Regions from separate parts of the Kocuria sp. CPCC 205261 genome, predicted to be linked through region 1. Evidence: predicted binding sites of a transcription regulator. Region 1 holds the regulator's gene; each other region holds the start of a gene.
What was found. The regulator HrcA, encoded in region 1, represses chaperone genes, less so after heat shock. The targets are predictions, from matches to a motif close to TTNGCACTCGNNNNNNNCGAGTGCNAA.
Positions count from the first base shown of each region.

Region 2: groL (chaperonin GroEL) is a predicted target of HrcA. The motif match lies at 2,353-2,379, and genes of this name have one in related genera.
Region 3: RF646_RS05860 (Hsp20/alpha crystallin family protein) is a predicted target of HrcA. The motif match lies at 3,726-3,752, and genes of this name have one in related genera.
Region 4: groES (co-chaperone GroES) is a predicted target of HrcA. The motif match lies at 5,100-5,126, and genes of this name have one in related genera.

Region 1 covers NZ_JAVKPU010000002.1:247,440-255,210, forward strand. The annotation lists gene hemW (radical SAM family heme chaperone HemW) at 1-118, shown strand, start outside; gene RF646_RS04185 (DUF4870 domain-containing protein) at 124-555, opposite strand; gene RF646_RS04190 (DUF3097 family protein) at 769-1,647, opposite strand; gene hrcA (heat-inducible transcriptional repressor HrcA) at 1,811-2,833, shown strand; gene dnaJ (molecular chaperone DnaJ) at 2,896-4,038, shown strand; gene RF646_RS04205 (16S rRNA (uracil(1498)-N(3))-methyltransferase) at 4,035-4,796, shown strand; gene RF646_RS04210 (GerMN domain-containing protein) at 4,819-5,775, opposite strand; gene RF646_RS04215 (PhoH family protein) at 5,920-7,005, shown strand; gene ybeY (rRNA maturation RNase YbeY) at 7,053-7,508, shown strand; gene RF646_RS04225 (GTPase Era) at 7,561-7,771, shown strand, end outside.
Region 2 covers NZ_JAVKPU010000007.1:30,822-38,592, reverse strand. The annotation lists gene RF646_RS08250 (RNase H family protein) at 1-333, opposite strand, end outside; gene groL (chaperonin GroEL) at 573-2,207, opposite strand; gene RF646_RS08240 (hypothetical protein) at 2,464-2,790, opposite strand; gene RF646_RS08235 (DUF3263 domain-containing protein) at 2,942-3,166, opposite strand; gene RF646_RS08230 (uracil-DNA glycosylase) at 3,226-3,909, shown strand; gene RF646_RS08225 (siderophore-interacting protein) at 3,929-4,780, shown strand; gene RF646_RS08220 (threonine/serine exporter family protein) at 4,785-6,896, opposite strand; gene RF646_RS08215 (lipid II:glycine glycyltransferase FemX) at 7,054-7,771, opposite strand, start outside.
Region 3 covers NZ_JAVKPU010000004.1:79,459-87,229, forward strand. The annotation lists gene RF646_RS05855 (MMPL family transporter) at 1-2,969, shown strand, start outside; gene RF646_RS05860 (Hsp20/alpha crystallin family protein) at 3,119-3,613, opposite strand; gene RF646_RS05865 (ChaB family protein) at 3,873-4,292, shown strand; gene RF646_RS05870 (GNAT family N-acetyltransferase) at 4,356-4,835, opposite strand; gene RF646_RS05875 (1-phosphofructokinase family hexose kinase) at 4,897-5,859, shown strand; gene surE (5'/3'-nucleotidase SurE) at 6,079-6,936, shown strand; gene RF646_RS05885 (NUDIX domain-containing protein) at 7,195-7,629, opposite strand; gene RF646_RS05890 (NAD(P)H-dependent flavin oxidoreductase) at 7,712-7,771, shown strand, end outside.
Region 4 covers NZ_JAVKPU010000001.1:234,757-242,527, forward strand. The annotation lists gene guaB (IMP dehydrogenase) at 1-526, opposite strand, end outside; gene RF646_RS01075 (acyltransferase family protein) at 644-2,743, opposite strand; gene groL (chaperonin GroEL) at 2,978-4,564, opposite strand; gene groES (co-chaperone GroES) at 4,672-4,968, opposite strand; gene RF646_RS01090 (ABC transporter ATP-binding protein) at 5,261-6,016, opposite strand; gene RF646_RS01095 (iron chelate uptake ABC transporter family permease subunit) at 6,013-7,050, opposite strand; gene RF646_RS01100 (ABC transporter permease) at 7,043-7,771, opposite strand, start outside.

The DNA of each region.
Region 1 (7,771 bases):
CGGATTGATCGCCGACGGCTGGCTGGACGGCACCGCCGCCCTCCGCGGGTCCGCGGTCCTCACGGACGCGGGGCGTCTGATGGCCGACGCCGTGACGCGCCGCTTGCTCGACTGGTGACCGTGTCAGGAGTTGCGGGCCGCGAACTTGTCGTAGAGGTGGGTGTTGAACCGGTACTGATGCGGTTCGCCGCGGTTGACCTTCACGCCCGCGCGCACGGAGGTGATGGCCAGGAACAGCCAGGTCACGGCGGCGATGACCGAGAAGAGCCATCCGATGAACGGGATGAGTGAAAGCACGATGCCCGCGAGGATCACCAGGGTGGGCAGCATGGTGTAGTTGGCGGCTTCCCGGGATTCCTGAGCGGTGAAGGGACCGCGGTCCTTGAACACCCGGTGGATCATGTAGCTGGGCAGTACGCCCACCACGCCACCCAGGTGGGCGAGGGTGGCCCACTGCCGGTCCTGGGACACGTCCAGGGGTTGCGCCACGGGGGCCACGGACTCGAACGGAGTCTCGGCGGAGCGAGTGGAGGGGGAGGGAGCAGCGTCAGTCACGAGCGGGTGTGCCTTTCACGGGCGGTAGCCATCCGGGTCGGAGGACGCCGGTGCTCCCATCCTACGGTCGTTCCCGCGTGGCTCGCGCCGGACGACGACACCAGGCGTCACCCACGCTGGGGGTTACCGCTAACGCGGGTCACCGAAGCCGTAGACCACCGGCTGCGAGCGCCGTCGACGTCGTGGGTCACCGCAGGTCAGGCGCAGCCCGGGTCAGGAATCGGCGGCGTCCGGGGCGGTGAGGAAGTCGATGAGCTCCTCCACGCGGCCCAGCAGGGCCGGTTCGAGGTCTGCGTACGTGTTCACTCGTGCAAGGATCGCCTGCCACGCCCGCCCCACGTCCTGGGGTGTGCGGTGCGGCAGGCCCAGCGCGCGTGCCATCCCGGTCTTCCAATCCACCCCGCGCGGGATCACGGGCCACTCCCGGATCCCCAGGGCGCTGGGCTTCACGGCCTGCCAGATGTCCACGTAGGGGTGTCCGAGGATGAGCACGTTGTCCCGGGCACCCGGGACCGCGAGCGCCTCCTGGGCGATCCTGGACTCCTTGGAGCCCGCGACCAGGTGGTCCACGAGGATCCCGAGCCGGCGCTGCGGGCCGGGGTGGAACTCGGCGATGGCTGAGGGGAGGTCGTCGATCCCGTGCAGGGGTTCCACCACGGTGCCCTCGACCGCGAGGTCGTGGCCCCACACCTTGGCCACGAGCTCGGCGTCGTGGTACCCCTCGACCCACACACGCGACTCCTTGGCCACCGACGCGCGCAGGTTCTCGACCTCGACCGACCCCGAACGCGTGATCCGGGGCTTGGCCGGGGCGCTGCGGGTCTCGGGCGGGCCCAGCCGCACGGGTTCGCCGTCCAGGAGGAAGCCCGGGCCCAGGGGGAAGGACTTCACGCGCCCGTGCCGGTCCTCCAGACCCACCACGCGCATCCCGCCGATGGTCTCCACGCCCACGACGGCGCCCACCCACCCGGTCTCCACGTCCTCGAGCACCATGTCCCGGGCCACGGGGACGTCCCGGGAGACGGCACCGGTGCGGGCGACGTCGGGACTGCCTAGGTCCTGGGGACCCCAGGACCAGCCGGATGCGTTCACGGGCGACTCCTCGACGTCGTGCCGCGGCGCGAGCGCGCCGCCGGGCAGGCGAATCAGCCGCGAGCGTATCAAAATCGGCCCCTGAGCCACGGGCCCCGGACGGCCAGGATTAGCACTGTGAACTCTTGAGTGCCAGAATTGCCAGCAACGGGAGGTGAGACACATGGAGCATCCGCGCCGAGCGCAGATCCTGCGCGCCATCGTGGAGGACTACGTCCATTCGCGTGAACCCGTGGGGTCCAAGGCGCTCGTGGAACGCCACCGCCTACCCGTCTCCTCCGCCACGGTGCGCAACGACATGGCCGCCCTCGAGGAGGACGGGCTGATCGTGGCCCCGCACACGAGCTCGGGGCGGATCCCCACGGACCGAGGTTACCGCGAGTTCGTCAACCAGATCGCAGCCCTGGAGCCCCTCACCTCCGCCCAGCGCCGCGCGATCCAGGTGTTCATGGACGGCGCCCAGGACCTGGACGACATCATGGAGCGCACCGTGCGCCTGCTCGCCCAGCTCACCCACCAGGTGGCCGTGATCCAGTATCCCGTGCGCACCGGGATCACCGTGCGCCACGTGGAACTCGTGGACGTGGGGGACGCCCGCGTACTCGTGATCCTGATCCCCACCACCGGACGCGTGGCCCAACGCACCGTGGAACTGCCCGTCACCCTGACCGAGGCCCAGCTGCTGGAGCTGCGCGCCCACGTGCTCGCACGCCTGCTCGGCACGCCCGTGGAAGACGTCCCCGACGCCGCCGTGACCCTGCCCCCGGCCCTGCCCGAGGAACTGCGCGACGCCGGGACCGCGGTGACCGGGGCGCTCGCGGTGCTCGCAGCGGTGTCGGACGAACACCGCCTGGTGATGGCCGGGACCGCGAACCTCGCGCGCTTCAGCGGGGACTTCCCTCAGAGCATCTCCCCGGTGCTCGAGGCGCTTGAGGAACAAGTGACCATGCTGCGATTGTTGTCCGAGATGCAGCAGGACGAACGCGGGGTCGCGGTGCGCATCGGCTCCGACCACAGCGACGACCCCCTGGCGGAGGCGTCCGTGGTGGCCACGGGTTACGGTCCGCACGCCGCGTCCAAGGTGGGAGTCGTGGGGCCCACACGCATGGACTATCCCACGACCATGGCCTCCGTGCGCGCGGTGGCCCGCTACCTGTCCAAGAACCTGGGGGCTGAGCGCACGTGAGCGCCGCCCGCCCCGCTCGACCGTAGAACCGTAGAACCGACGAAAGAAGAAACGACGATATCGTGAGCGATCACTACGAAACCCTCGGCGTGAGCCGGGACGCCAGCGCCGAAGAGATCAAGCGCGCCTACCGCAAGAAGGCCCGCAAACTTCACCCGGACGTGAACCCCTCGCCCGAGGCCGCCGAGGAGTTCAAGCGCGTCTCCCACGCCAATGACGTCCTCTCCGACCCGGACAAGCGCCGTGTCTACGACGCCACAGGCAACGAAAACGGCACGGACACCGGCTTCGGCGGGGGCTTCCCCGGCACGGGCTTCGGCTTCTCCGACATCTTCGAGACGTTCTTCCAGGGCGCGGGAGCCGGTGGCCAGCGCGGCCCCCAGTCCCGCACCCGCCAGGGCCAGGACGCCCTGATCAACGTGCGGATCTCCCTCAAGGACGCCGTGTTCGGCATGGAGAAGGACATCACGGTGGACACCGCCGTCGTGTGCCCCACGTGCCAGGGCACGTGCTGCCAGCCCGGCACGAGCCCCGTGACGTGCACCATGTGCCGCGGCTCCGGCCACATGCAGTACCAGCGCCAGTCCATCCTGGGCATGGTCACCACCCAGGCCCCGTGCTCCCAGTGCAACGGTTTCGGCACCGTCATCGAGAGCCCCTGCCACGAGTGCTACGGCGAGGGCCGCGTGCGCGACCGCCGCCCCCTGACCGTGAAGATCCCCGCCGGCATCCAGTCCGGCAACCGCATCCGCCTGGGCGGCCAGGGTGAGGCCGGCACCGCCGGCGGACCCAACGGCGACCTCTTCGTGGAACTCAAGGTGGATCCGGACCCCACCTTCCTCCGCGAGGGCGACGATCTCCACGCCCGCCTGCGTATTCCCATGACCGCCGCCGCGCTCGGCACCACCGTGAGCCTCGAGACGTTCGACGGCGCTCGCACGGTGGACGTCGATCCCGGCACCCAGTCCGGTGCGACCGTCACGCTCGACGACCTGGGTGTCACCCACCTGCGGGGCAAGGGCCGCGGGGACCTCAAGGTGCACTTCGAGGTGGAGACCCCCAAGGACCTTTCCTCCGAACAGCGCGAACTGCTCGAGCGACTCGCCGAGCTGCGCGGTGAGGAAGCAGCGGACGGTACGACCGTGAACACCAACCACTCCGGTGGGTTCTTCTCCCGGTTGCGGGACCGGTTCAACGACCTGTGACCAACCCCGTCTTCCACGTCCCCGCCGAGGACCTCTCCCGGGCGCACCCGGGGGAGGTCCTGGACGTCGCAGGTCCCGAGGCCAAGCACGCGGTGACCGTGCGGCGCCTGCGCGCGGGGGAGGCCCTGGACCTCGTGGACGGGCACGGCACCCGTGCGGTGTGCACGTTCGACTCCGGGGCCAAGGACCGGATGAGCGTGACCGTCCACGAAATCCACCACGACGCCGCGCAGCAGCCGGAGTTCACGCTGGTGCAGGCACTCGCCAAGGGGGACCGGGACCTGCAGGCCGCGGAGGCCGCCACGGAACTCGGGGTCTCCCGGGTGATCCCGTGGCAGGCGGAGCGCAGCATCGTGCGCGTCCACGCGGACCGCGCGGCCAAACTCATGGCCAAGTGGGACTCCACCCTGGCCGCGGCGGCCAAGCAGTCCCGGCGCGCCCGCTGGCCCGAACGCGGTGACTGGGTGGACACCGCGGGTCTGGCCCGGCTGATCGCTGCAGAACCCGAGACGCTGTGGCTCGTGCTGCATGAATCGGCGAGCCCACGTTGGTCCACCCCGGACGCGACCCGGTGGGGTGATCGGTCCCGGATCGCGGTGATCGTGGGCCCGGAGGGAGGGATCGGTGACGGGGAGCTCGAGGCGTTGTGCGCCGCCGGTGCTCAGCCGATGCGCCTGGGGACCGCTGTCATGCGATCGTCCACCGCGGGACCCGCGGCACTGGCCGCGCTGCACGCGGTGCTCGGGCTCTGGGACTGACCCGGGACCCAACGGGGAGGGCTCAGTCCCCGGCGCGCACCGTGATCGTGTGATCGTCGGACACGGTGGTGTCGGAATCGTCCGTGCCGCTCACGCGCACGGTGTACGTCCCGGGGTCGAGCGTGACGCTCGTGCGTAGTTCCGTGCCCGTGGTCGGATCCGAGCCGGGGGAAGCGGGTGCGATGTTCCCACTGTGCACGACGCGGTCGTCCTCGAGCACCTCCCAGAGGGCGTCACGCACCGAGGGCAGCACGCGGGCGAAGACCGTCACGGGGCTCTTGGGTTCCGCCCCGGTCTGGGGGTCGACGAGCCACACGGGCGCGGCCAGTGCGGGGTCACGCGTGAGCGGGGCATTAAGTTCCACGGCTCCGAAGGCCTTGTACCCGCTCTGCCCGTTCACGAGGACCCGCACCTCCTTGGCCGTGGACGAGTCCAACAGCCCGGCGGTCACGGCCGCCGCGGAGACCGTGTACACCATTTGCTGCAGTGCGACCCGCGCGTCCTGCGGGGAGAGTTGGGAGGCGAACGCGGCGGCGGGCAGGTCCACGGTGATGGTTCCGTCCGGGGACACGGAGGTGCCCACGGTGTCCACGGCGGACCACAGGGACCGGTAGTCCGGGTCCGCGGGGGTGGCCGAGGTGACCATGAGCGCCGCCTGGGCCACGGGGTCGGTCGTGTCCTGGGAGGTCGGGGTGCGGAACTCGCGGAACAGGTAGCGCGATTGGTCCCCGGTGCCCACCCAGTACACGGGGGCCTGTTCGGTGGCCACGCCTTCCATCGCGGTGTCCGTGTTCATGGGCGCGGAGGCGATCCCGGGGGCGGCTTCGGAGTTGTGGTCCGGTCGGTCGGCGGCGGTCCCACACGAGGCCACGACCGCGGCGAGCGACACGGCGAGCGCCCCCGTCGCGGCGCGCCGAAGTCCGCCGGGCGCGGTGGCGCGACGACGCTGCGGCTCGGTCGTTCCTGCGGGATTTTTCACGGCTACACAACTTACCCACCGGAAGCCACGGGCGCTAACGTCGCACGTGGATCCGGGCGGACCGTTATGGGATTGCAACCTGCGGCGTGCGAGCCCGTCGGTCCCGGCGGGTCCGGGTCCGCGCGCACCGGTAGGCTGGACCCGATGAGCGAACCAACCGAAGGGACCGAGGCACTGAGCACTCCGCCCACCGAACGAACCCGCGTCACCGTGCACGTACCGGATCGGGAGACCGCCGTCCGGACCTTGGGTCACGGGGACGCGACCTTGCGTCTGCTCGAGCAGCAGTTCCCGGCCGTGCGGATGACCGTGCGGGACCTGGACGTGGCCCTCGAGGGGCCCGTGATCGACACCCGCCTGGCCGCCTCCCTGCTCGAGGAACTTCTCACGATGGCGCTGCGCGGCGCCGAGATCACCGAACGCACGGTGCTGCGCGTGGCCCGCATGATGCGTGACGCCCAGGACCTGCGCCCGTCGAGCGCGCTGTCCACGAGCATCCTCTCCACCCGGGGCAAGACCATCCGGCCCAAGACCGTGAACCAGAAGACCTACGTGGACGCGATCGACGAGCACACCGTGGTCTTCGGGATCGGGCCCGCCGGTACCGGCAAGACGTACCTGGCCATGGCCAAGGCCGTGCGCGCCCTGCAGGCCAAGGAGGTCAACCGGATCATTCTCACGCGTCCCGCGGTGGAGGCCGGCGAGCGACTGGGCTTCCTCCCGGGTTCGCTCAACGACAAGATCGACCCCTACCTGCGTCCCCTCTACGACGCCCTGCACGACATGATGGACCCCGAGTCCATTCCGCGGCTCATGGAGGCCGGGACCATCGAGGTCGCCCCGCTGGCCTACATGCGCGGGCGCACCCTCAACGACGCTTTCGTGATCCTCGACGAAGCCCAGAACACCACCCCGGAACAAATGAAGATGTTCCTCACCCGTCTAGGTTTCGGCTCACGGATCGTGGTCACCGGTGACGTGACCCAGGTGGACCTGCCCGGGACCATCAAGTCCGGCCTGCGCCAAGTCCAACACGTGCTCGGGAAGATCGACGACATCGCGTTCTGCGAACTGACCTCCGCGGACGTAGTGCGCCACGAACTCGTGGGCGAGATCGTGGCCGCCTACGACCAGTTCGACACCACCAACCGCCACCGCGTGGAACGAGCCCGCCGCAAGGACGAACGCCGAGCGGCGTCGTCCGAGCGCACCGGGGGAGACACCCCGTGAGCGTGGCCTTCGACCTGCCCTGGGACACCCCCGCCGAACAGGCCGAGCTGCCCACCGCCTACCGCGCCGTGGACACCGACCAGCTCGAGGCCCTCGTGGACCTCGCCTTCACCCGCTGGCACCTGCACCCCGACACCGAGGTCAGCATCGCCGTGGTGGACGAGACCCGCATGGCCGAACTGCACGAACAGTGGCTGGACCTGCCCGGAGCCACCGACGTCATGTCCTTCCCCATGGACGAACTGCGCGAGGGCACCCCCGACGACCCTAGCCTGGGCGTCCTCGGGGACGTCGTACTGTGCCCACCCGTGGCCGAACGCCAGGCCGCGGCCGCCGGCCACAGCACCCAGGACGAACTGTGCCTGCTCACCACCCACTCCCTGCTGCACCTGCTGGGCCACGACCACGCCCACGAGGACGAACGCGCCCGCATGTTCACCGCCCAACGCTCGCTGCTCGAGGAGTTCCTGGGCCGGGACGCGCCCGTGGAGACCATGACGTGAGGCGCCGCACCGCCTCCGACCCCCGCACCGACTGAACGACCGAGGACCCGCGATGACCCAGCCCACTGAACAGCCCGCTGACTTCCGCGCCGGTTTCGCCGTGTTCGTGGGCCGGCCCAACGTGGGCAAGTCCACGCTGACCAATGCGCTCGTGGGGCGCAAGGTCGCGATCACGTCCAACCGTCCGCAGACCACGCGGCACACCATCCGCGGGATCGTGCACCGCACCGACGGTCAGTTGATCCTCGTGGACACCCCCGGCC
Region 2 (7,771 bases), on a different contig from region 1:
CCGACCGGAGAGCTCGCGGTCCAGCGCCTTCATGATCTCCACGTTGAGCACGGGTTTGCCGTCGCGCTTCTTCCAGCCCTTCTTCTTCCAGCCCGGCATCCACTTGGTGACCGAGTTGATCACGTACTGGCTGTCGCACAGCACCCGCAGCGGTTCGTCCGCGCGGTGCCGGGTGGAGCGGAGCAGATCGAGCACCGCGGTGAGCTCGCCCATGTTGTTGGTCCCGTGGGCCCAACCCCCCGCGCGCCACGAGGTGGGATCGATGTACCAGGCCCACCCCGCGGGTCCGGGGTTGCCGAGTGCGGAGCCGTCCGCGGAAGCGATGATCGTCATGCGCTCATCCTCGCAAAACCTCCCGACACGTTGAACCACCGCCGCTGGCAGGCGATCGCCCGGTCCCGCATTGGCCCGCGGTTCAGCGGACCGCCCCGGGGCCACCACCCGGGCGCGCGAAGAGCACCCGGGTGCGCGAGCACTCCCGGAGATGCGAGAACCCCGGGGACAGCACGTGTCCCCGGGGTTCTCGCAATGTCCGCCCGTGTAGCGGGCGGAACTCACTCAGAAGAGCGAGATCACATCATGCCGCCCATGCCACCCATGGGATCGGCACCCGCGCCCGCACCGGCGGCCTCGGGCTCGGGCTTGTCCGCGACCACGGCTTCGGTAGTCAGGAACAGCCCGGCGATGGACGCCGCGTTCTGCAGGGCGGAACGGGTCACCTTAACGGGGTCGTTGATGCCCGCGGCCATGAGGTCCTCGTACTCGCCGGTGGCGGCGTTGAGGCCCCAACCGGTCTCGAGCCCGCGCACCTTGTCCACAACCACGCCCGGCTCGAGACCGGCGTTCAGCGCGATCTGCTTGAGCGGCGCGTCGATCGCGACCTTGACGATGTTGGCACCGGTCGCCTCGTCCCCGGACAGCCCGAGGGACTCGAAGACCTTGGCACCGGCCTGGATCAGGGCCACGCCACCACCGGCGACGATGCCCTCCTCCACGGCGGCCTTGGCGTTGCGCACGGCATCCTCGATGCGGTGCTTGCGCTCCTTGAGCTCGACCTCGGTGGCGGCACCCGCCTTGAGGACGGCCACTCCGCCGGCCAGCTTGGCCAGGCGCTCTTGCAGCTTCTCGCGGTCGTAGTCGGAGTCGGAGTTGTTGATCTCCGCGCGGATCTGGGCCACGCGACCCTCGATCTCCTCCTGCGTACCGGCGCCGTCCACGATGGTGGTCTCGTCCTTGGTCACCACGACCTTGCGGGCCTGGCCCAGCAGGTCGATCGTGGCGGACTCGAGCGACAGGCCCACCTCTTCGGTGATGACCTGGCCGCCGGTGAGGATCGCGATGTCCGCAAGCTGCGCCTTGCGGCGGTCACCGAAACCGGGAGCCTTGACGGCCACGGACTTCACGGCACCGCGCATCTTGTTCAGCACGAGCATGGCGAGCGCTTCGCCGTCCACGTCCTCGGCGATGATCAGCAGCGGCTTGCCGGCCTGCATGATCTTCTCGAGTACGGGGACCAGGTCCTTCACGGCGGAGATCTTGGAGTTGACGATCAGGATGTAGGGGTCCTCGAGGACGGCTTCCTGACGGTCGGCGTCGGTCACGAAGTAACCGGAGAGGTAGCCCTTGTCGAAGCGCATACCCTCGGTCAGCTCGAGGTCCAGCCCGAAGGTGTTGGACTCCTCGACGGTGATGACACCTTCCTTGCCGACCTTCTCCATGGCCTCGGCGATGAGCTTGCCGATCTCCGGGTCCGCGGCGGAGATGGACGCGGTCGCGGCGATCTCCTCCTCGGTCTCGATCTCCTTGGCGGAGGACAGCAGCTGCTCGGTCACGGCGGCCACGGCCTTCTCGATGCCACGCTTGAGGGACAGCGGGTCCGCACCGGCGGCCACGTTGCGCAGGCCCTCCTTCACGAGGGCCTGGGCCAACACCGTGGCTGTGGTGGTGCCGTCACCGGCGACGTCGTCGGTCTTCTTGGCGACCTCCTTGACGAGCTCGGCGCCGATCTTCTCGTACGGCTCCTCGAGCTCGATCTCCTTGGCGATGGACACGCCGTCGTTGGTGATCGTGGGGGCGCCCCAGGACTTCTCGAGGACCACGTTGCGTCCGCGCGGGCCGAGGGTGACCTTGACGGCGTCCGCGAGGGTGTTCAGGCCCCGCTCGAGGCCGCGGCGGGCTTCTTCGTCGAATGCGATCATCTTTGCCATGTGTTTCGTCCCTCCTGGACGGTTGACAAACAAGACTTGTCATCACGATGCCCGCGACGGACGGTGCCGCGCCGCGATCCTCACCGCGCCGCAACCACCTCACCGTGATGTCACTCGTCCGCCGCGCGACCACCACCGGACCCGGTTAGCAGTCCACGCGACTGAGTGCTAATCCCATAGTGGCACTCGTCATGCCGGAACCGCAAACGCCCTGCGTCCAGTGGACTCAGGTTTCGTCCCCGGCTGAACGGGCGGCTCAGGCGGCCGCGGGGGCTCCGGGCACGACGTCGCTCGCGGCCGTCCCGAGCGCCACGGCACCCACCGCGGAGGCACCGGCCGCGGCGTCGTCGTCCGCGGACACCGCAACGGCTGCGGCGGGGAGGGCGAGCGCTTCCTGGGCCGTGCGCGGGGCGTTCACGAAGGCCACCGCCCCCAGGACGAGGGCGAGCACACCGGTCACGAGGATCGCCAGGAACTTGCCCCGGGACCCCGCTCGGGCGTTCGGGTTATGGCCCCGGTGGGCACCCTGCCGGGCGCCGTCCTCGGGGACGTCGTCGAACTCGTCACGGGGGTACTCGCTCATGCTGTGGCTCTCCTCAACGAACGGCGGGATCGGGGGCGCCGACCCGCGGGTGCCGGGACCGTGGGACGGCGTGCGCCCCGCCTGCCGGACCCGCGGCGGTCAGGGGTCCGCGGTGCGCTGCCCACTATCCCACGCGCACCCGGGGACCCACTCAGCGATTGCGCGCGCGGCGCAACCGGGAGATCAGCATGGGGGCGTGGCGCGCGGCGGCCTCTGAGGAGATCAGGGCGTTGAGCCGTTGGTAGTAGTGCACGGGGCTCAACCCCAGGCGGGAGCGGATCGCGGACTCCTTGGCGCCGCGGTACTTCCAGTGCTCGGACTCCAGGTCCAGGATGGCCCGGTCGAGCTCGTCGAGGCCGTCGCCCGTGGTAGACATGGGCTCAACCCTAACGCTCCGGGCGGCACCCGGAGGCCGCACGCCCTGGAGGTCGCACCGTGAACACCCCGCCCCCGTTGCACGAGATCATGAACGAGGAGTGGGCCCGTGCCTTGCAGCCCGTGGAGCCGCAGATCCGGGCCGTGGGCGAGTTCCTGCGCGCCGAACACGCCGAGGGCCACCACACCCTGCCCGCTGGGGACCACATCTTCCGCGCGCTTCGCGAGCCGATGTCCGCGGTCAAGGTGTTGATCGTGGGCCAGGACCCCTACCCCACCCCGGGCCACGCGATGGGCCTCTCGTTCTCGGTGGCCCCGGACGTGCGCCCGATCCCGCGGTCCCTGCAGAACATCTACAAGGAACTGCACTCCGATCTGGGGATCACGCCGCCCGCGCACGGGGACCTGTCCTCGTGGGCCGAGCAGGGCGTCATGCTGCTCAACAGGGTCCTCACGGTGCGCGCGGGCTCCCCCGCGTCCCACCGGGGCAAGGGCTGGGAAGCGGTCACGGAGTGCGCGATCCGCGCGCTCGGGGCGCGCGAGCAACCCCTCGTCGGCATCCTGTGGGGTCGCGACGCCCGCGGCACCAAGAACTGGCTGGGTGGGGCGCCCACCGTGGAATCGGTGCACCCGTCCCCGTTGTCCGCGTCCCGGGGGTTCTTCGGTTCCCGCCCGTTCTCCCGCGCCAACGAGCTGCTGCAACAACAGGGCGCCCAGCCCGTCTCGTGGGAACTGCCCGCGTAGCAGCACCTACGCTGGACGCATGGCACAAACTCCGGCGCGACCCCGCAAACCCCAGCTCAACCTCACGGTTACGGACCGGATTCAGCTCTCCCCGGGCATGGTGCGCGTGGTGTGCAGGATCGAGAACGCCGAGCAGTTCCAGGACATGGAGGCGCCGGAGAAGTACGTCAAGCTCGTCTTCTTCTCCGCAGCCACGCTCGCGGCGACCGCGCCCGGCGCGTTCCCCGACTACTGGGCCGCGCGCGAAAACGCCGCACCCCAGGACCAGCCCGTCACGCGGCACATGACCCTGCGCCACACGGAACCCGACGCCGAGACCGTATGGATCGACGTCGCCCTGCACGGCACCGAAGGCTATGCGGGGCCGTGGGCGGATGCCGCGTCCCCCGGCGACCGGATCGTGGCGCTCGGCCCGGGCGGCAAGTGGCTCCCGGATCCGGCCGCCGCGTGGAGCGTCTTCGCTGGCGACGACGCCGCCGTCCCCGCCGTGCTCGCGAACCTCGAGGCGCTGCCCGCCTCGGCGCGCGGAGAAGCCTTCCTGGAGGTCGAGGACGCCTCCCACGAACTCGACCTCACCGACCTCGCGATCCCCGAGGGCGTCCGGGTGCGCTGGGTGCACCGCGCCGCTCAGCGGGACGGTGAGCGCGCCCTCGTGACGGGACTCGCGAACGCCGCGTGGCCCGAGGACACCGCGGGGGTGCAGGCGTTCGTGCACGGCGAGCGCGAGGCCATGAAGGCTGCCCGGAAGGAACTGCTCGACGTCCGCGGGCTCGAGCGTTCGCAGGTATCCCTGTCCGGGTACTGGGCGGCCGGGCGGGCCGAGGAGACGTTCCAGGCGGAGAAGAAGCTGCCCGTGGGCAAGATCCTCTGACCGGTCAGCGGCGGCGGTTGCGCCGCTGGGAGAGGTACTGCATCCGCTCGATGAACGGGCGCATGAGGTACTTGGCGAGCACCACGCCCGCCGCGAGCAGCACGATGGACACCATGGCGTTGACGAGTCCCGTGATGCCGTCCCCCGTGGTCTCGTTCTCCACGGTGATCGCGTACATTCCGCGGAACAGGCTCAACCCGGGCAGCAGGTAGGTCATCGCGGGGATCGCGAGGATCGCCTGCGGGATCTTGGCCCTCGCCGCGAGCAGCGCGGCCACGCAACCGCTCGCCACAGCCCCCATGCCCGTGGCCAATCGTGTGCTGGGATCGAAGCTACCGATGCCGTGGTAAAAACCGAGGCCCACGAGGGCCGCGGCTACGGCGGGCAGCAGGTGACGCGGCTTCGCCTGCATGGTGATCGCGATCAGAGCGGTGGAGATCAGCATGAACACCGTGTTGGTCATGGCTGCCGCGGGTGTGAACCCGGACTGGGAAACGTCAATCCGTGGGACCCCCAGGTGCGCCGACAAGGTGATCCCCAGGGCGATCCCGGCCACGATCCCCAGGAACGCCATGGCGGTGGACAGTAGTCGTCCGGCCGCGGTCACGGGAAAACCGTTGATCGCGTCCTGCATCGTGGAGACCATGCGGGTGGTGGGCAACAACATGATGATCCCACCGGCGATGACCCTGGGCGGGGACACCTCGACCCCCACCGCCGAGATCAACAGGGCACCGAGCGTGACCACCAGGGCGTTGGCCGCGAGGGAGAAGAACTCCGGGATCCGCCACGCCCCCAGTTTCGCCGTGACGGACTGCACCACCACGGAGGAGACCACGGCCACGAGCGCACCGGCCGGGCTGCCGCCGATCGCCAGCGTGATGGTCCCCGCCGCGATCACCGTGGCGAGCCACACGACCCACTTGGGGTAGGGCTTGGGCCGGGCGTTGATCCGGGCGAGCTCCCGTTCGGCGTCCCGCAGGGGCGTGTTGCCCTCGATGATCCGGGTCACGAGCTGATGGGAGTCCGCGAGACCCGAGTAGTTGTCGGTCCACGAACGCACCACGCGCATCACGGTGTGGCTCGAGGTCGAAGAATCGCCCCACGGGTCCTGGCCGGTGCGCGGCGCGGAGCTCCCGCGCTGCTCCCCCGTGGTCCCGGGTGTGCCCGCCAGGGCGGTCGCGGGGTGGGCGGAGGAACCGGTGTCCTCGGTGACCCGCCGCAGGGCCTCGCCGGCGGCGGTGAGTTTGCCCGTGGCCGTGGTCTCCGCGACGTAGTTGATGGTCACCGACTGGTTGGTGATGTCCACGTCCAGGTTCTCCACCCCGTACGTGGCGCACACCGCGATGATCGCGTTCTCCACGTCCAGCGCGTCCGCGCCGTAGTGGAACATGGTCTCGGCCAGGCGCAGCGCGAAGTTCAGGGTGCGCCGGGCCTGGCGGTCCGTGCTGTCCCCGAACTTGCGCAGGTGCTGGAACGGTGTGGCGGTGAGCCGGTCCACCACACGCATGGGCGCGGTGGGCGCGGCGTCCCCCTGCACGAGGGAGCGCAACAGTGCCTTGGGTGCCCGCGACGGTTTGACCCGGGTGGCCGGGTACACGCCCCGCGAGATCGCGGTGGTCGCGGGCGCCGGCTCGTGCGCCACGGTTTCCGGGCGCTCCACGGGTGAGCTCGCGGGGGCGGTGCCACGCCGGGACGGGCTGCCGATGGGTTCGGTCAATGCCGCGGGAACCGCCGCCCGGTGCCCCTGGCCCGCGCGGTCGGCGGCGATCTGGCCCGGTGTGAGGACGGGCAGGGAGGAGACCTGCGGCGTTCCGGTGCCGTTCGCGGGACCGTGCCCGGCGCTGCGGGGACGGACGCCGGGGACCCGCAGCTGCGACGTCGTCCGGGTGTCGGTGTGCACGGGCGCGCTACGCAGTTCCGCCCGGGCGGCCTGTTCCTCGGTGGGGCGCGGTGCGTAACGCGTACGACGCCGCGGACTCGTGTGCTGCACGGCGTCGCGCAGCGCGGTGTCCCCGGCGGGACCGAACGGTTCACCGTCCACCGCGTACGGGCCCGTGCTCTCACCCGAGGACGGGTAGCCCTGGCGCGCCAGACGCGTCAATTGCTCGCTCACGCTCACGTGGGATCACCCTTCCCTGCCGCCGCAGGCACTGTTCGACTCCTGTGTGCTGGGGTGCCGGCCCACACGCATCCGCTCGCGCGCCCGTGCTCGCCCACGTCCTCGCGCCTGCGGGCGAGCGGGGGCCGGGTGGAGGGGCCGCGGCCGCCGATCAGTAGAAGGGCTGACCCGTGCGGCGCACCCACAACTGGCGCTGTACCTTCTCCGCCACGTTGTTCCACACAGCATATTTCGCGCGGCTGAGTGGCTGATCCCAAACGCCCACGTAATCCACGACAGTCTTGGTGAAGCTCGTCTTGAACAACCCCAGACCGTAGTAGGGGTGCTCCTTGTTCTTGAGCTGGTCGGAGGGCGGGGTCCCGCAGAAGTCGTACTGGGTGATCTCGTGGTCCTGCTTCAGGTCCGTAATGGCGCTCCACTGCACGAGGTGCGAGTCCCCGTACTGCTTGCGCCGCGGCTTGGAACCGCCGTCCTTGTAGGTGCCCTTGCGCCCGTAGGAGATCACGTAGGCACCCACCGAGGGCTTGCCGTCCTCGTACGTGAAGTAGAGCCGGCCCTGACCGCGATCGGCGAAATTGTTCCAGAACGCCCGGTAGTACTCGTAGGAACGCAGGGTCACCTTGGCGTGACCCTGACCCACGGAATCCATGAGCGCGTACATCGCGCGCATGTTCTCCTCCGTGAGCGGGACCTGGTCCACCTCGCAGCCCTCGCGGGTCGCACGGCGCACCGCGTTGCGACCCCGCGAGTGCAGGGACTTGAGCAGGGCCTTCTCGTCCATGTGCGTGTCCAGCACGGCGGTGGAGTCATTGGGCTGAATCTCGAAGGACTTCACGAGTCCACTGCGCGCCATCACGCCCGCGGCGTAG
Region 3 (7,771 bases), on a different contig from region 1:
TGCTGACCGCGCTGTTGGGCGTGGCCATCGCCACGAGTGCCACCCTCGCGTTCTCCGGCGTGATCGACATGATGTCCGTGACGCCCATGCTCGGCGTCATGCTGGGCCTGGCCGTGGGCATCGACTACTCCCTGTTCGTGCTCAACCGGCACCGGCAGCAGTTGCGACGAGGTATGCCCGTGCGGGAATCCATCGGGATGGCCGTGGGCACCTCCGGAACCGCCGTGTTCTTCGCGGCGCTGACCGTGATCGTGGCCCTAGTGGCTCTGAACGTCACGGCGATCCCGTTCCTGGGACTCATGGGCACCGTGGCCGGTGTGGCCGTGGCGGTCGCCCTGCTGTTGACCCTCACACTCACCCCTGCTCTGCTCTCCCTCGCCGGGCGGCGTGTGCTGCCCAGGAAAGCGCGGGACGCCGCGCCCCGCGAGGAGAACATCGACGAGCACGACGTCCCCCTGCACCTGCGCCACCCCTGGATCACCACCCTGGCGTGCGCGGCCGTGCTCATCGTGCTCGCGCTGCCGGCCCAGACCATGCGCCTGGGCCTGCCGGACGCGTCCACTGAACCCCAGGACAGCACCCAGTACCAGGCCTACCAGCGCATCGCGGACGACTTCGGTGCGGGTGAGAACGGACCCCTCGCCGTGGTCGTGGACCTCCCCGGGGGTCTCAGCGATGCCGAGGCCACCGACAAGATGAACACGGTGGCGGACCGCTTGGCGCAGCAGGACGACGTGGCCAACGTGCTCCCCGGTGTGACCACGGACGACAACACCACCGGCGTGATCCAGGTGATCCCCTCCTCGGGACCCGCGGACGCCGAGACCGAGGAACTCGTCAACAACATCCGGGACCTCAACGGCGATCTCCAGGCCAATGAGGACGTCCACGTGGGCGTGGCCGGCACCACCGCGGCGAACATCGACGTCTCCCATTTGCTGGGCGAGAAACTGCCCCTCTACCTGGGCGTCGTGCTGATCATCTCGCTGTTGTTGCTGCTCATGGTCTTCCGCTCCATCCTGGTCCCGGTGATCGCCACGCTGGGCTTCCTGCTCTCCGTGCTCGCGGCCTTCGGTGCCGTGGTGGCCGTGTACCAGTGGGGTTGGGGTGGCGCCGTGTTCGGCGTGCACGATCCCGGGCCCATCCTCAGCTTCCTGCCCACGCTGATGATCGGCATCTTGTTCGGCCTGGCCATGGACTACCAGTTGTTCCTGGTCTCCGGGATGCGCGAGGCCTACGCCCACGGGCACCCCGCGCGCCAGGCCGTGGTCTACGGCTTCAAGGCGGGCCGCTCCGTGGTCACCGCCGCGGCGATCATCATGATCTCCGTGTTCGCGGGCTTCATCTTCGCGGACATGGCCATGGTCCGGCCCATCGGCTTCGCACTCGCGATCGGCGTTCTCCTGGACGCGTTCGTGGTGCGCATGCTCCTGATCCCCGCGGTGATGCGTTTGCTGGGCGAGAAGGCCTGGTGGCTCCCGCGCTGGCTGGACAAGATCCTCCCGCACGTGGACGTCGAAGGTGAGTCCCTCGCCGTGCAGGGTGCCGGGCAGTCCGGCACGGTCTCCGAGGGCGACGCCGCCGGGTCCGCCCCCGTCACCGGTCGCCATCGCGCGGTGTCCGGGAAGCGCCGGGGAAAGTCCGGCCACGGGCAGCATGCCGCGACCGCCGCCGTGGCCACCGCGGGTGCGGCCGGCGCAGCGGGTGCGGCCGGTGCGACCGGTGTTTCCGGTCGGACGACGTCGCACGGTCACCGTGCCGGGGCCGGCGAGCGGACCCACGGTCATGTCGGGAACCACCGCACCGCGGCCGATCACCGTGCCACCTACCACCGGGGATCCGAGCGCCGCTCGGCCGGGCAGCACCATGCCACCGGGGCCCCTCTCGGTGCCGTGGCCGATGACGCCCAGCGCCGCGGTGAGCCCGCGGGCGCTGCCGAGAATGGGGGCTCCCGCGAAGACACCGCAACGCCCGGGACCGCGGGGACCCAGCGGCGTCGCGGTCGGCACGCGGCGGCTTCCACGAGCACGTGCATTGCCGAGGACCGGGCCGCCAAGCCGGCCGCGGACGTGATCGTGCGCGCCGCGGACCCGGTGCTGCGCGCCACGAACCAGGCGTTGCGGGTGCTCCCGGATGTGCTGGATTCCGAGGAGAAGCTGCTCGAGTCCCTGGCCGTGCGCGGCGAGGAAGCGGCACCGCACAAGGCGATGCACAAGCGCGCGAGCTTCGAGAAGGTCATGGTGGCCGGGTACCCGGTCATCGTTGCGCGGCCCAAGGCGGCCATCACCCGGGCGGACGCCCCGGTGGTCGTGCACTGGCACGGCGGAGCGTACGTGAACCCCATGACCACGGTGCACTGGCGCTGGATCGACGCCCTGATGCAGCGCACCGGGGTCACCGTGGTGGTGCCGGGCTACGGGCTCGCCCCCGATCACACGGTGGACGAGGCGCTCGAACTCGCCGACGGCGTGTGGGACCTGGCCCGTTCGTTCGGCCCGCGCGTCTTCCTGTCGGGCGACTCCGCCGGCGGTGGTCTGGCGTTGGCCCAGGCCATGCGACTGCGGGACGCGGACGATCTCGGCGTGGCGGGTCTGATCCTCATGGCCCCGTGGGTGGACACCACGGTGACGAACCCCCAGATCGAGGCGTACCGGGACGCGGACCACATGCTCGGTACCGACGGCGCTCGGGCCGCCGCTCGTTGGTGGGCCGGCACACGGGACGTCACTGACCCCATGGTGAGCCCCGCGTTCGGCGACGTGCGCGGACTGCCCCGCACGTTCGTGCTGCAGGGTGACCGGGACATGCTCTACCCGGACACCATGGAGTTCGTGGCCGAGCTGGTGCGAGCAAACGTCGACACCACCGCGGTGGTCTGCGAGGGCGGACCGCACGTGTACGCGCTCATGGTCTGGTCCTCCCGCGCGTCCGAGGACCTCGACCACGTGGTGCGGTGGATGAACCGCTGACCCCGTCGTGAACATGAGTGTGCCCCGCAGGGTGACCTGCGGGGCACACTCATGTCATGGGGCGGTGAGCCCCCGATTGAGCAGGCCTGTTCCGACCGGGTGGATTCGCCGGTCAGCGCCGGTGAAGGGTCGGTCCTGATCGGCCCTGTTCAGTCCTGCGACCCCTCGGAGTCCTTCTGCACGTTCTGCGAGCGGTCCTCGTCCGAGCCCTTGTCGTGCTCCAGGACCACGTTGTCGTGGTGTTCCTGGCCGGTGGCCACCTGGATCTTGCGCGGCTGGGACTTGGGGGACACGGGGATGGTCACGGTCAGCACGCCGTTGTCGTACGCGGCGGTGATGTTCTCCGTGTCGATGCCCTGGCCCAGGTTGAGCTGGCGGACGAACGAGTGGCTGCGGCGCTCGCGCACGATCCACTTGGTGTCCTTCTCCGCGGAGGGCAGACGACGCTGCGCACGGATGGTCAGCAGCTGACCGTCCACGTCCACGTCCACGCTCGTGGGATCGATGCCCGGCAGGTCCGCGGCAAGGTAATAGTTGGCGCCCTGACGGTAGAGGTCCATGGGCATCTGCTCCAGGCCGTTGCGGCCGGAGAGGACCTGGTTGGCAAAGTTCTGGACCTCGGAGAACGGGTCGAATGTAGCCATGACGATTACTCCTTCACTCTGCGGCACCCACGTGCTGTGCCCCGCGATCCGGTCGATTACCCGCGTGGAGCCATCACGTTTCTTGAGTCTCTGTGACTCAACAACGTCTAATGTAGCAGGCTGTCGGCGGAAGTGCTAGTCACTGACGCACGAAAGCTGAGTGGCACTGACTCAAGCAGCGGGCGGGCCTGTCGCAGCGGCGTCGGCGGCGCGTAAGATCGAGTCACCAGTGACACCCGAACGCTTTGAGGAGGCCCCCGTGCCCAAGGCGAAGAAGAACGGCCACGCGCGTCAGGACGAGATCCCGTCCACGCTGCAACGCTCGGACGAGAAGGCACAGGACACGTTCGCGCAGACCTACGACTCGGCGCAGGAGGAATACCACGACGACGCTCGGGCGGCGCGCACCGCGTGGTCGGCCGTCAAGCACACCCACGAGAAGGTCGGGGACCACTGGGAGCCCAAGGAGCACAACGGGCCCTCGGACGACAGCGCCGAGAAGGGCGGTCTGAACGCGGAGGACACCGCCGGCGGGGTGGACGCTAATGCCAGCAAGGAGCACCTGTACGAACTCGCCCAGGAACTGGACATCACGGGACGCTCGGACATGACCAAGGACGAATTGGTCGAGGCGATCGACAAGGCCAACCGGAAGAAGACGCGCGAGGCCCGCGACTGAGGTTCACCGCTCGGCGGGCTCATACCCTGCGGGTTTGTGACTGCTGGCCTGCGATCGGTGGGTCTACAACTGGCGGGCCAGGAAGACCGAGGCCGTGGTGGCGTCGTGGAAGGAATCCACGGGCTCGTAGCCGCGCTTGCGGAACATCGCGATCCCCTCGGTCATCTCCTCGTTGAGGGAGACCACGGCCGTGGTGGCGCCGAAAGCGCGCACCTTGTTCTCGAGTGCCCGCACCAGGGTGCGCGCGTGGCCCTGTCCGCGGTGTTCCGGGGTGACCCAGATCCGGCGCAGTTCCACGCGGTCATCGTCGAGTTTGCGCACCGCGCCGCACGCGATGACCGAGCCCGTGACCAAATCCGTCATGAGGAAGAAATCCCCGTGCGGCGGAGTGACGTCCTCCGGGGCGGTGACCTCGGTGAGTTCGGGATCGAAACCGCCGTCGATCCGGTTGTTCAACTCGCTGAAGTACGCGCTCAGGGCGCGCAGCGTGTGCTCACTGGCGGCCTGACCTTCCACGATACGAACCGGTGCGGTGACGTTCATCCCACCATGGTGACACCTTGGTGTGCTGTTCACCAGCGCCCGTGTCATGTAGCTTTCGTTCGTGACCGAGACCCGCCCCGGCCCCAAGCCGCGTATCTCCATCCTGGTTCCCACTCCGCTGCTGATCACGGAAATCACGGAACCGGCTGCGCATCGTAACCGTAGTTCCCACGAGTCGGACGTGCATATGCACCCCGGCGGGCAGGGGCTGTGGGTGGCCCGGATGGCCGGGTCGCTGGGGGCGGACGTGTCCGTGAGCGGGCCGTTCGGTGGGGAACTGGGCTCGCTGATCCGCACCATGCTGGACGGGTTGGGCATGCAGGTCAATGCTGTGCGCTACGGGTACGGCAACGGCGGATACGTCTACGACCTGCGCGGCGAGGACCGGGAGACCGTGGCCCATATGCCGCCCCCGGAGCTCTCCCGCCATGAACTGGACGATCTCTACGGCACGGCGTTCGTGGACGCGCTCGCCTCGGACGTCCTCACGGTCACCGGGGCCGAACCCGGGGACGTGGTGCCGGCGTCGTTCTTCGGCCGCCTTATCCGGGACACGCGGGATGCCGGGACCACCGTGGTCGCGGACCTCAGCGGCAAGCCCGCACTGGCGGCCGTGGCGGCGAACGTGGACGTGCTCAAGATCAGCCACGAAGAGGTGCTCGATCTCGAGCTCGTCGCGGAGGACACCGCGGAGGCCCTGGTGAGCGCCGGACACATGCTGCTCGAACGCGGTGCGGGCGCCGTGGTGATCTCACGCGCCAAGGACCCCGCGCTGCTCGTGGAGAAGGATTCCGTGCGGGAGGTCTCCGCGCCGTCCATCACACCGCTGGACCACCGAGGGGCGGGGGACTCGATGACCGCGGGGATCTCGGTGGGTCTGGCGCGCGGTTTCGATCTCGTGGAGGCCGTGGCCCTCGGTGCATCAGCGGGAGCGCTGAACGTGGCGCGCCGCGGCCTGGGGACCGGCAACCGCACGACCATCGAGAAGTTCGCCCGCGAGATCACGGTGCGCACGCTGTCCTGACGTTCCGGGTGCTTGACCTGTGGCTCTCCGATTCGGTGCCACGACCCGGCTCCGGCTCGACGCGCCGAGCAGTTCGGTCTGACGCCCAGTGCACCCTGACCGGACGTGGTCGCGGGCAGTTCGGCCCGTGTGAAGCGTGACCGGGTTGGTCCTCCTGGGTGGCCTGGCCCGAATACCGGGCTCTGGTCCGCGTGACGGGCGCGTGTCACCATGGTGCACATGCACATCCTGGTCACCAATGACGACGGCATCTCGTCCCCGGGGCTCGCGGTTCTGGTGCGCGCCGCACTGGATCGAGGGCACACGGTGAAGGTGGCCGCACCTGCCGAGGAGTACTCGGGTGCGAGTTCCTCCCTGTCCGGGGAGGAGATCGACGGCCGGATCGCGCTCGTCGCAGCCGCGCCGCCCGGGATGCCGCGCGACGTGGACTGCGTGGGCGTGAAGGCCGCGCCCGCATTGATCGCGTTCCTGGCGTCCTATGGTGCGTTCGGACAGCGGCCCGATCTCGTGCTCTCGGGGGTCAACCTGGGCGCGAACACGGGCAAGGCCACATTGCATTCCGGCACCGTGGGGGCGGTCCTGACGGCCGCGTCCCACGGGATCCCCGGCATCGCGGTGTCCATCACGTCCGGCGCGCCGCAGCACTGGGACACCGCACACCTGGTCACCCGGTTCGCGCTCGAGCGATGGGAGACCCGTCCGTTCGACGAGTGGATCCTCAACATCAACGTCCCCGACGTCGCCCCCGAACGCCTCCGTGGACTCAAACCCGCGCGGCTGGCGGGCTTCGGCGCGGTGCAGGCGCAGATCGGCCGCGGGGACGAGAAGCACATCGCCGTCACCTACAGCGCCGAGACTGGCCCGGAGGAACCCGACAGCGACCACTACCTCCTCACCCACGGCTGGGCCACGGCCACCCTGCTGCGCGCCCCAGTGGACGACCCCCACCAGACCCTGCGCACCATTGCACCCGACGCCCTGGGCATCACCCCCCGCGATCCCTCCGCCGACGACGCCGCACCCGCCCCCCTCGACGACGTCACCGTGGACGCCGCCACGGTCATGCGCCGCACGTGACCCGGCGCCCCTGCTGTCGCGGCGTGGAACATAGTGAAACGGCGATACCCCAGTGACCCGCCCCGGGAATGCCCCGCTGACCCGCCCCGGGAATGCCCGCCCATGTGACCCTCGCAAACCCTTGGGCACGCGGAATCCAGTCCCAAAATTTTGGGCATGCGGAAGCCAGTATTCGGGCGGTTAAGTGGCTTTGGAACGCCTGAGAATCCGCGGTGGGCCTCAACGTGCCTCACAATTTGCCGGTGGCCTCCGCGCACCTCACGACTCGCGGCCGGAGACACATGCCCCGCTGGACGCGGCACGCAGCGCCGGGAGAGCATGCAACCGGGCCAGGGGAGCGAGGTCCGTGACGTCCTCCGCACCCGCGAGGGGCTGCCACCGCAGTTCCACGATCTCCGCTGCAGGCACGGGGGTGTCGGTGAGCGGCACGGTGCTCACGAACACGTGACTGTGCAGTCCGTGGCCGGGTTCGTTCGCGGCATCCGAGTGCCATTCCCCCACGGGGCGCAACTGCTCCGGGGTCAGCGAGATCCCCAGTTCCTCCCGGACCTCGCGGATCCCGGTCTCCAGCGGTGTCTCGTCCCCCTCCGGCTTGCCCCCGGGGAACATGAACATCCCGGTCGAACGCTTGCGCACGGTCAGGACCGCCCCGTCCGAGGCGCGCCGCAGCACCACACCGGTCACCTTGATCACGGGACGTGAGGGGGACCTGTCGGCGCTGGTGAGGGGACTGGCATCATGGGAATCCGGCACGCCCCCACTATAAGGAGCCACGATGACGAACCCTCTGCATGATCTGTCCGTACCCGTGGTGCAGGCACCCATGGCGGGTGGC
Region 4 (7,771 bases), on a different contig from region 1:
CGTGCGCCTCGTCCTTGCTCATCCCCACCTTGCCGGTGACCAGCGGCATGGGGGTCATCACGTCGCGGACGAGCCGGGTCTCGAAGTCGCTCTCCGGCAGGTAGCGGGTGTCACGGTTGGTGATGATGCCCAGCAGCTTCTGGTTCTCGTCCACCACGGGCAGGCCGGAGACCTTGAAGTAGCCGCAGAGCCGGTCCAGATCGGCCAAAGTGGCGTCCGGGGAGACCGTCACGGGATTGGTGATCATCCCTGACTCGCTGCGCTTCACGCGGTCCACGTGATCCGCCTGGTCCTGGATGGACAGGTTGCGGTGGATCACGCCGAGCCCGCCCTGGCGGGCCATGGAGATGGCCATGGCGGACTCGGTCACGGTGTCCATGGCCGCGGACAGCACGGGTGCCTCCAGGGTGATCCTGCGCGAGAGCCGGGTTTTGGTGGACGCCTCTGAGGGGATCACGTCCGTGTTGCCGGGCAGCAGCAGGACGTCGTCGTAGGTCAGTCCGGTGAAGCCGAACGGGTCGTCCATCAGGGCAGTGGGCACGTTGTCAGACACGGAGGGTCCCTTCCACACGAGGTTGTCCCGGCCAGTCTACGGGCCGGGCCCACCTGCTCCCCATTCCCTCAGCAGCTACGACATGGCTGTTCAGCCCAGAACCTCATCCAGCTGGCCCCCGAAGGCATCCGTGAGACTGAGCCCATAGGGGGCCGAGAGGTGGTTAGTGTCTGCGAACACGTAGACGTTACCGACGATCGGGTGGCACGATCCCCCGGGGCATATGAACGAGGTCATGTCCACCGAAACGTAGCCGTCGATGACGTCGGTCAGGGCCTTCTGGGGGTCGTCCTGCATCACAGCCGGGGGCACTTGGATACATTGGGGGTTGTCCCGGCCCAGAGTCAACGCACACTGGGTGAGCCCCTCCTTGAACCGAGGATTGTCGCGTATGCCCACCACGGTCGTTCCTCGCCCGGTGAGACGCCGGATGGCCGACGTGAGATTGTCGTGCACTGTCTCGGACTCCACGCTCGCGAACGTGCCCTGCAGGAAGACCGTGTCGAAGTCGTTGGAAGTGAGCAGGTCCTGCGAGTGTTCGAACCACCCGGCGCAGTGCGGTTGGGTCTTCGGCTGCTCCGATGGATCCGTGTAGAAGCATCCCTGCCCCACGTACGCGATCACCCGCCAGTTGTGATCTTGTGCGTAGGCCTTGATGGCAGGGATCCATTGCTGTGCGTGGCTGTTCCCCAGGACCAGGACCGTCTTCTCGGCATCGTCGTTACCCAGGACTTCCGTGCAGTACTTCCTGACCGAGGAGTCGATGCTGATATCTGAGGGGCACTTTGACCCCAAATCAGCGTGGTAGTTCGCAAGGTTCTCGACAAGCGGGAGCGTAGGGGCATCTGGGTCTCCCCTCAACTCATAGCCCGGTTCGAGGACCCGAGCACCGGGATTGTTCAGCTCAGCCTGCGCCTCGAGCTGGGCCGTACGGCGTCCCTCGAGGATGGACCACGTACCCGCAGTGGCGAGCACCAGACCCATGCAGACCACGATGATCAGCGCGAGCCTCCAGTTACTCGCCTCGGGCCACCTCCACCGCTTCAACGGCGTCTCAACCAGTTGGGTCAGCACCAGCGCCAGGACGATGGACAGGACCACGATCACCACACCGGAGCGCGGTCCGGCCACCGGCCGCTCCCGCACCATCAGGTAGGTGATGAGCAAGGGCCAGTGCACGAGGTAGAGGGCGTAGGCGGCGTCGCCCATGCGCACCACCGGGGTCCACGAGAGGAAACGGTCGAAACTCCATCGCGAACCTGACTGACCAGCCACAATGATCGCCGCCGCGGACAGCAACGGCCACAGAGCGATCCACCCCGGGAACGCGCCCTGGACGTCCACCAGGATGCCCACCAAGACCATGCTCACGAACCCGCCCCAGCCCAGGACCACGCGCAGCGCGCGGGACAGCCGCAGGTACGGGATGGCCAGGGCCACGAGTGAGCCCAGCGCGAACTCCCAGAGCCGTGCCCGGGTGTCGAAGTACGCGAACGACTGCTGGGTGTGGGTGGTGATCACCGAGAACACGAGGGATGCAGCGAAGACCACGCCGAAGCACGTGGCGAGCACGGGGATGCTGCTGCGCCCGGTCCGGCGCTTCACGAGCCAGGCAAGCCCAAAGATCAGCGGCCAGACCAGGAAGACCTGCCCCTGCACGGACAACGACCAGAAGTGCTGGAAGGGCGAGGCGCTGGAGTGGTCCGCCGCGTAGTAGTCCACAGCGTTGAAAGCGAGCGTCCAGTTCTCGAAGTAGAGGATCGAGGCCACGCCCTGGAAACGGAAGTCCGCGACGTCCTGCGCGGGGTACAGCCACCACACGAGGAACAGCGTGGTCAGGATGACGACGGTCGCCAGCGGCAGCAGCCGCTTGAAGGTGTGCAGCCAGTAGCGCCCGAGCGCCAGAGGACGTCCCCCCTCGAGCTTGCGGACGAACGAGAGTGTCATGAAGAACGCGGAGATGAACAGGAAGATGTCCACACCGCCGGAGACCCGGCCCATGAACACGTGGTAGAGCACCACCAGCAGGACCGCCACCGCGCGCAGCCCCTGCACCTCGGGCCGAAACCCCGAATACTGCTGGACACGCTCCGCCGACGAGGAACCAGCGTCGGCCCAGGACTGGGACCTCACCGGGGACGGAGGTGACGACGTACCGGCAGCGAGGTCCGCGGGAGGGGGAAAGCGCATCTGACCAGCTTAAACGTACCGGGGTGCTTTGATCGCATTGCACGCAGTCGTCAATACGCCCGTGGCGCCGCGCGGCGGTCCGCCCGTGCCCCGGTGCCTTGTCCCTCCCGCTCCGGCATCCCACAGGAGCCCGGCACACCCATTCCTCCACCCACACGAGGCCGGCGACCCACCCCTCGGAAGGGATGGGCCGCCGGTCGTTCAGCGTGCGCGGGCCGGAGCCCAGACGAGAACTCAGTCCTCGTCGTCGTCCTGCTTCTCCGCCACGAGGGTCTCCGTGGTGAGCACGAGCGCCGCGATGGACGCCGCGTTCTGCAGAGCGGAACGGGTGACCTTGACGGGGTCGATGATGCCCGCGGCGAGCAGGTCCTCGTACTCGTCCGTCAGGGCGTTGTAGCCGTTGCCGGGCTCGAGGTCCGCCACACGCGCCGCGACGACGTTGCCGTCCTGGCCCGCGTTCTCCGCGATCCAGCGCAGGGGCTGGGTCAGGGCGCGCCGCACGATGGTCACGGCCGTAGCCGCGTCCCCGGTCAGACCGAGGTCCGTGCCGTCGAGCGCCTTGGAAGCGTGGACCAGCGCGGAACCGCCGCCGGCCACGATGCCCTCCTCGAGGGCCGCGCGGGTCGAGGACACGGCGTCCTCGATGCGGTGCTTGCGTTCCTTCTGCTCGACCTCGGTCGCGGCACCGACCTTGATCACCGAGATGCCACCGGCCAGGCGCGCGAGGCGCTCCTGGAGTTTCTCACGGTCCCACTCGGAGTCCGTGCGGGCGATCTCCGCCTTGATCTCCGCCACACGCTCGGCCACGGCCTCCGAGGAGCCCGCACCGTCCACGAGCGTGGTCTGGTTCTTGGTCACGGTGATCCGGCGGGCGTTGCCCAGCTGGGACACGTCCACGCCCTCGAGCGAGATGCCGAGCTCGGGGGTGATCACGGTCGCATCCGTGAGCACGGCCAGGTCCTGCATGATCGCCTTGCGGCGGTCACCGAAACCGGGGGCCTTCAGGGCCACGACGTCGAGCGTGCCGCGCAGCTTGTTGACCACCAGGGTGGACAGGGCCTCGCCCTCGACGTCCTCGGCGATGATGGTCAGCGGCTTCTTGGCCTGCAGCACCTTCTCGAGCACGGGCATGAGGTCCTGGACCGAGGAGATCTTGCCCTGGAACAGCAGCACGAAGGTGTCGTCCAGGACGGCTTCCTGGCGCTCCGGGTCCGTGACGAAGGACGGGGACAGGTAGCCCTTGTCGAACTGCATGCCCTCGGTGACGTCCAGCTCCACCTCGGTGGAAGAACCGTCCTCGATGGTGATCACACCGTCCGTGCCCACGGTCTCGAAGGCGCGGGCAATCAGTTCGCCGATCTCCATGGACTGCGCGGAGATCGCGGCCACGTGGGCCACGTCCTTGCCCTCCACGGGGCGGGCGTTGTCGAGCAGACGCTGGGCCACGGTGGCCACGGCCGCTTCCACGCCGCGCTTGATGTCGCCCGGGGCCGCGCCGGCGGCCACGTTGCGCAAACCCTCCTTGACGATGGCCTGCGCGAGGACGGTCGCCGTGGTGGTGCCGTCACCGGCGACGTCATTGGTCTTGGTGGCCACTTCCTTGGCCAGCTGGGCGCCGAGGTTCTCGTACGGATCCTCGAGCTCCACCTCACGGGCGATGGTCACGCCGTCGTTGGTGATGGTGGGTGCGCCCCACTTCTTGTCCAGGACCACGTTGCGCCCGCGGGGGCCCAGCGTGACCTTGACGGTGTCGGCCAGTCGGTTGACACCGGATTCGAGCGCTTTGCGAGCGGCGTCGTTGAACACCAACTGCTTGGGCATGTGTGCTCCTTACGAAACGAGAAGGGTGTGGAAATGACGGCGCGGTGCCCGCGTGGCCCGTTCTCGGGCGAACGTCCGGGCACCGCGCACGAAAGTCGTTGCGGGGATTACTTCTCGATGACGGCCAGCACGTCCCGCGCCGGGAGCACCAGGTACTCCTCGCCGTTGTACTTGACCTCGGTCCCGCCGTACTTGGAGAAGATGACCACGTCACCCTCCTTGACGTCCACGGGGATGCGGTTGCCCTTGTCGTCCACGCGGCCCGGGCCCACGGCCAGGACGGTGCCTTCCTGCGGCTTCTCCTTGGCGGTGTCCGGGATGACCAGACCGGAAGCGGTGGTCTGTTCAGCGGCCAGCGGCTGAACCACGATGCGATCCTCGAGAGGCTTGATGGAGACCGACACGATCTCTCCCTTTCTTCTAGGCGTGTGAGACGGTGTGCGAACGCGCCGTGTCATGGGGTCCCATGACCGCGTCCGCCACAGGCCAGTTGGCGTGCCAACCGTCGTCGCGGTGCCGATTGAGCGCCTGGCCTTTAGCACCCTCAGCATGAGAGTGCTAATCATCACTGTAGGGAGACGGGCCGCGCGCGGTCAAGGCGCGCCCGCCGCGCTCGTCTCTGGGCACAATCCGCGGGTACGACGCCGCCGTCCCCGCGGCCGCGTCAGTCGAGGCCGGCGAGCCGTCCGTGCCGCGTCAGTAGTAGACCGCGAGCCGTCCGTGGGGACCGTCGTGGCACGTGACCGGGGTGTCGAACACGCGCGTGAGGGTCTCGTCCGTCATGATCTGCTCGGGCGGGCCGAACTCCACCACGCGACCGTCCTTCACGGCGCAGATCCAGTCCGAGTAGTGGCTCGCGAAGTTGATGTCGTGCAGCACGATCAGCACGGTGCGTCCGAGCTCGTCCGCGACGCGGCGCAAGTGATGCATCATGTGCACCGAGTGGCGCATGTCCAGGTTGTTCAGGGGCTCGTCCAGCAGGAGGTACTCGGTGTCCTGGCACAGCACCATGGCCACGTAGGCGCGCTGGCGCTGACCGCCCGAGAGCTGGTCCAGGTAGCGGTTCTGCAGGGGTCCCAGGTCGAAGAAGTCGATCGACTCGGAGATGATCCGCTCGTCGTCCCGGGTGATCCGCCCGCGCGTATAGGGGAAGCGACCCAGCGCCACGAGCTGACGCACGGTGAGCCGCGCGGTGAAGTGGTTCTCCTGGCGCAGCGTGGAGACCACCTTGGCGAGTTCACGCGGCGGCGTCCTGCTCACGTCGTGACCGCCGATCTCCACGGTGCCGGCCTCGGGACCCAGCAGGTGACCCATCATGGTCAACAGCGTGGACTTCCCCGCGCCGTTGGGCCCCACGAGCGCGGTCACGCCACCGGCGGGGATCTGCAGATCCACCGGCCCGATCGCCAAGTCCGTGCCGTACTCCTTGACCAGTCCGGTCAACTGGATCACAGTCTGCCCCTCCTCAGGATCACGAAGAGGAAGACACTGCCACCCACCAGCTCGATGATGATGGACACAGCGCCCTCCGCGTAGAAGACGTTCTTCAGGACGAAATAGGCCCCGGACAGCACCGCGAAACCGATCAGCGCGGCCATGGGGAACACGTAGCGGTGGTCGTGGGTGTCCGCGAACTGGTACGCCAGGATCGCCACGAGGAACCCCAGGAACGTCATGGGCCCGATCAGGGACGTAGAGACCGCCATCAGAATAGACACCCAGAACAGGGTGAGCAGCAGCCCCCGGCGGTGGTCCATTCCCAGGTTCGTGGCCACGTCCCGCCCCATAGCCATGACGTTGAGCGTGCGGGAGTGCGCGTACAGGGCCACCGTGGCCACCACGCACAGCGGCACGGCCAGCGGGAAGTACCCGGGATCCGCGTTGGCCACCGAGCCGAACAAGCGGGCGCTGAGCACGTCGAACTCGCTCGGTGAGAGCAAGCGCTGCATGAAGGTGGACACCGCGCCGAGCCCGCCGCCCAGGACGATGCCGATCAGCAGCATCACCTGCACGTTGGCGTACTTGCCCGAGAGCAACCAACCGTAGAGCCCCAGCGCGAACACGATCATGAGGCTCACCTGCAGGGCGTACTGCGGCAGCCCCTGCACCGCACTGACCCCCACCGCACCCAGGAAGTACACCGCCGAGGTCTGGATGAGCACGTACAGGGACTCGAAACCCATGATCGACGGCGTGATGATCCGGTTGTTCGCGGCGGTCTGGAACGCGACCGTGGCCATGGCTTGGCTCACCGCCACGATCAGGATCACCACCACGCTCGTGGCCCGGGACTCGGCGATCCGCCAGAACCCCGGGGTGCCGAACGGCAGGGGGTTGTCCCACGTGAGGATGCCCGCGCAGAACACGAGTCCCGCCGCGAGCAGGGACAGCGCGGTGATCCAGTAGCGGCGGCGGTGGGCCGGGGAGACGAAGGCCCCCGACCCAGTGCGCGCCCGGTCGTGGCGCAGCGCGGTCACCTCAGACATGGCGCCGGCTTCGCAGCAACAGGGCGATGAACACCGCAGCGCCCACGATGCCCAGGATCAGGGACACGGGGACCTCGAACGGCGCGATGATCGTGCGCCCGATCAGGTCACACACCGTGACCAGGCCGATCCCGAGCAGGCACACCCACGGCAGGTTGGAGCGCAGGTCGTCGCCCCGGAACAGGGACACCACGTTGGGCACGATCAACCCCAGGAACGGCAGGTTGCCCACGACCACTGTGACCACGCCGGTGGCCGCGGCCACGAGTCCGGTGCCGATCAGGATGATCCGGTTGTAGTTCAATCCCACGTTGGTCGCGATGTCCTCGCCGAGTCCCGCCACGGTGAGCCGGTCCGCGGTGATGACCACGAGCACCGCCACGAGTGCCACGACCCAGAGGGTCTCGTACTGGCCGCGCAGCACGGACGTGAAACTGCCGGCGAACCACACGCCCAGGTTCTGCAACCGGTCCGTGACGAGCGCCAGGTAGGTGGAGATCGACCCCACCACGGCCCCGAGCATGATCCCCACGATCGGCACGATCAGGGAGGAACGCAGCGTAACCCGGCGCAGGAACGCGAAGAACACCATGGTCCCCACGAACGCGGCCACGATCGCGCCGATCATCCGTGCGCTCAACCCGGCGTCCGGGGCCAGGATCATCATGAGCAACAACCCCAGCCCGGCCCACTCGGTGGTGCCCGTGGTCGTGGGTTCCAC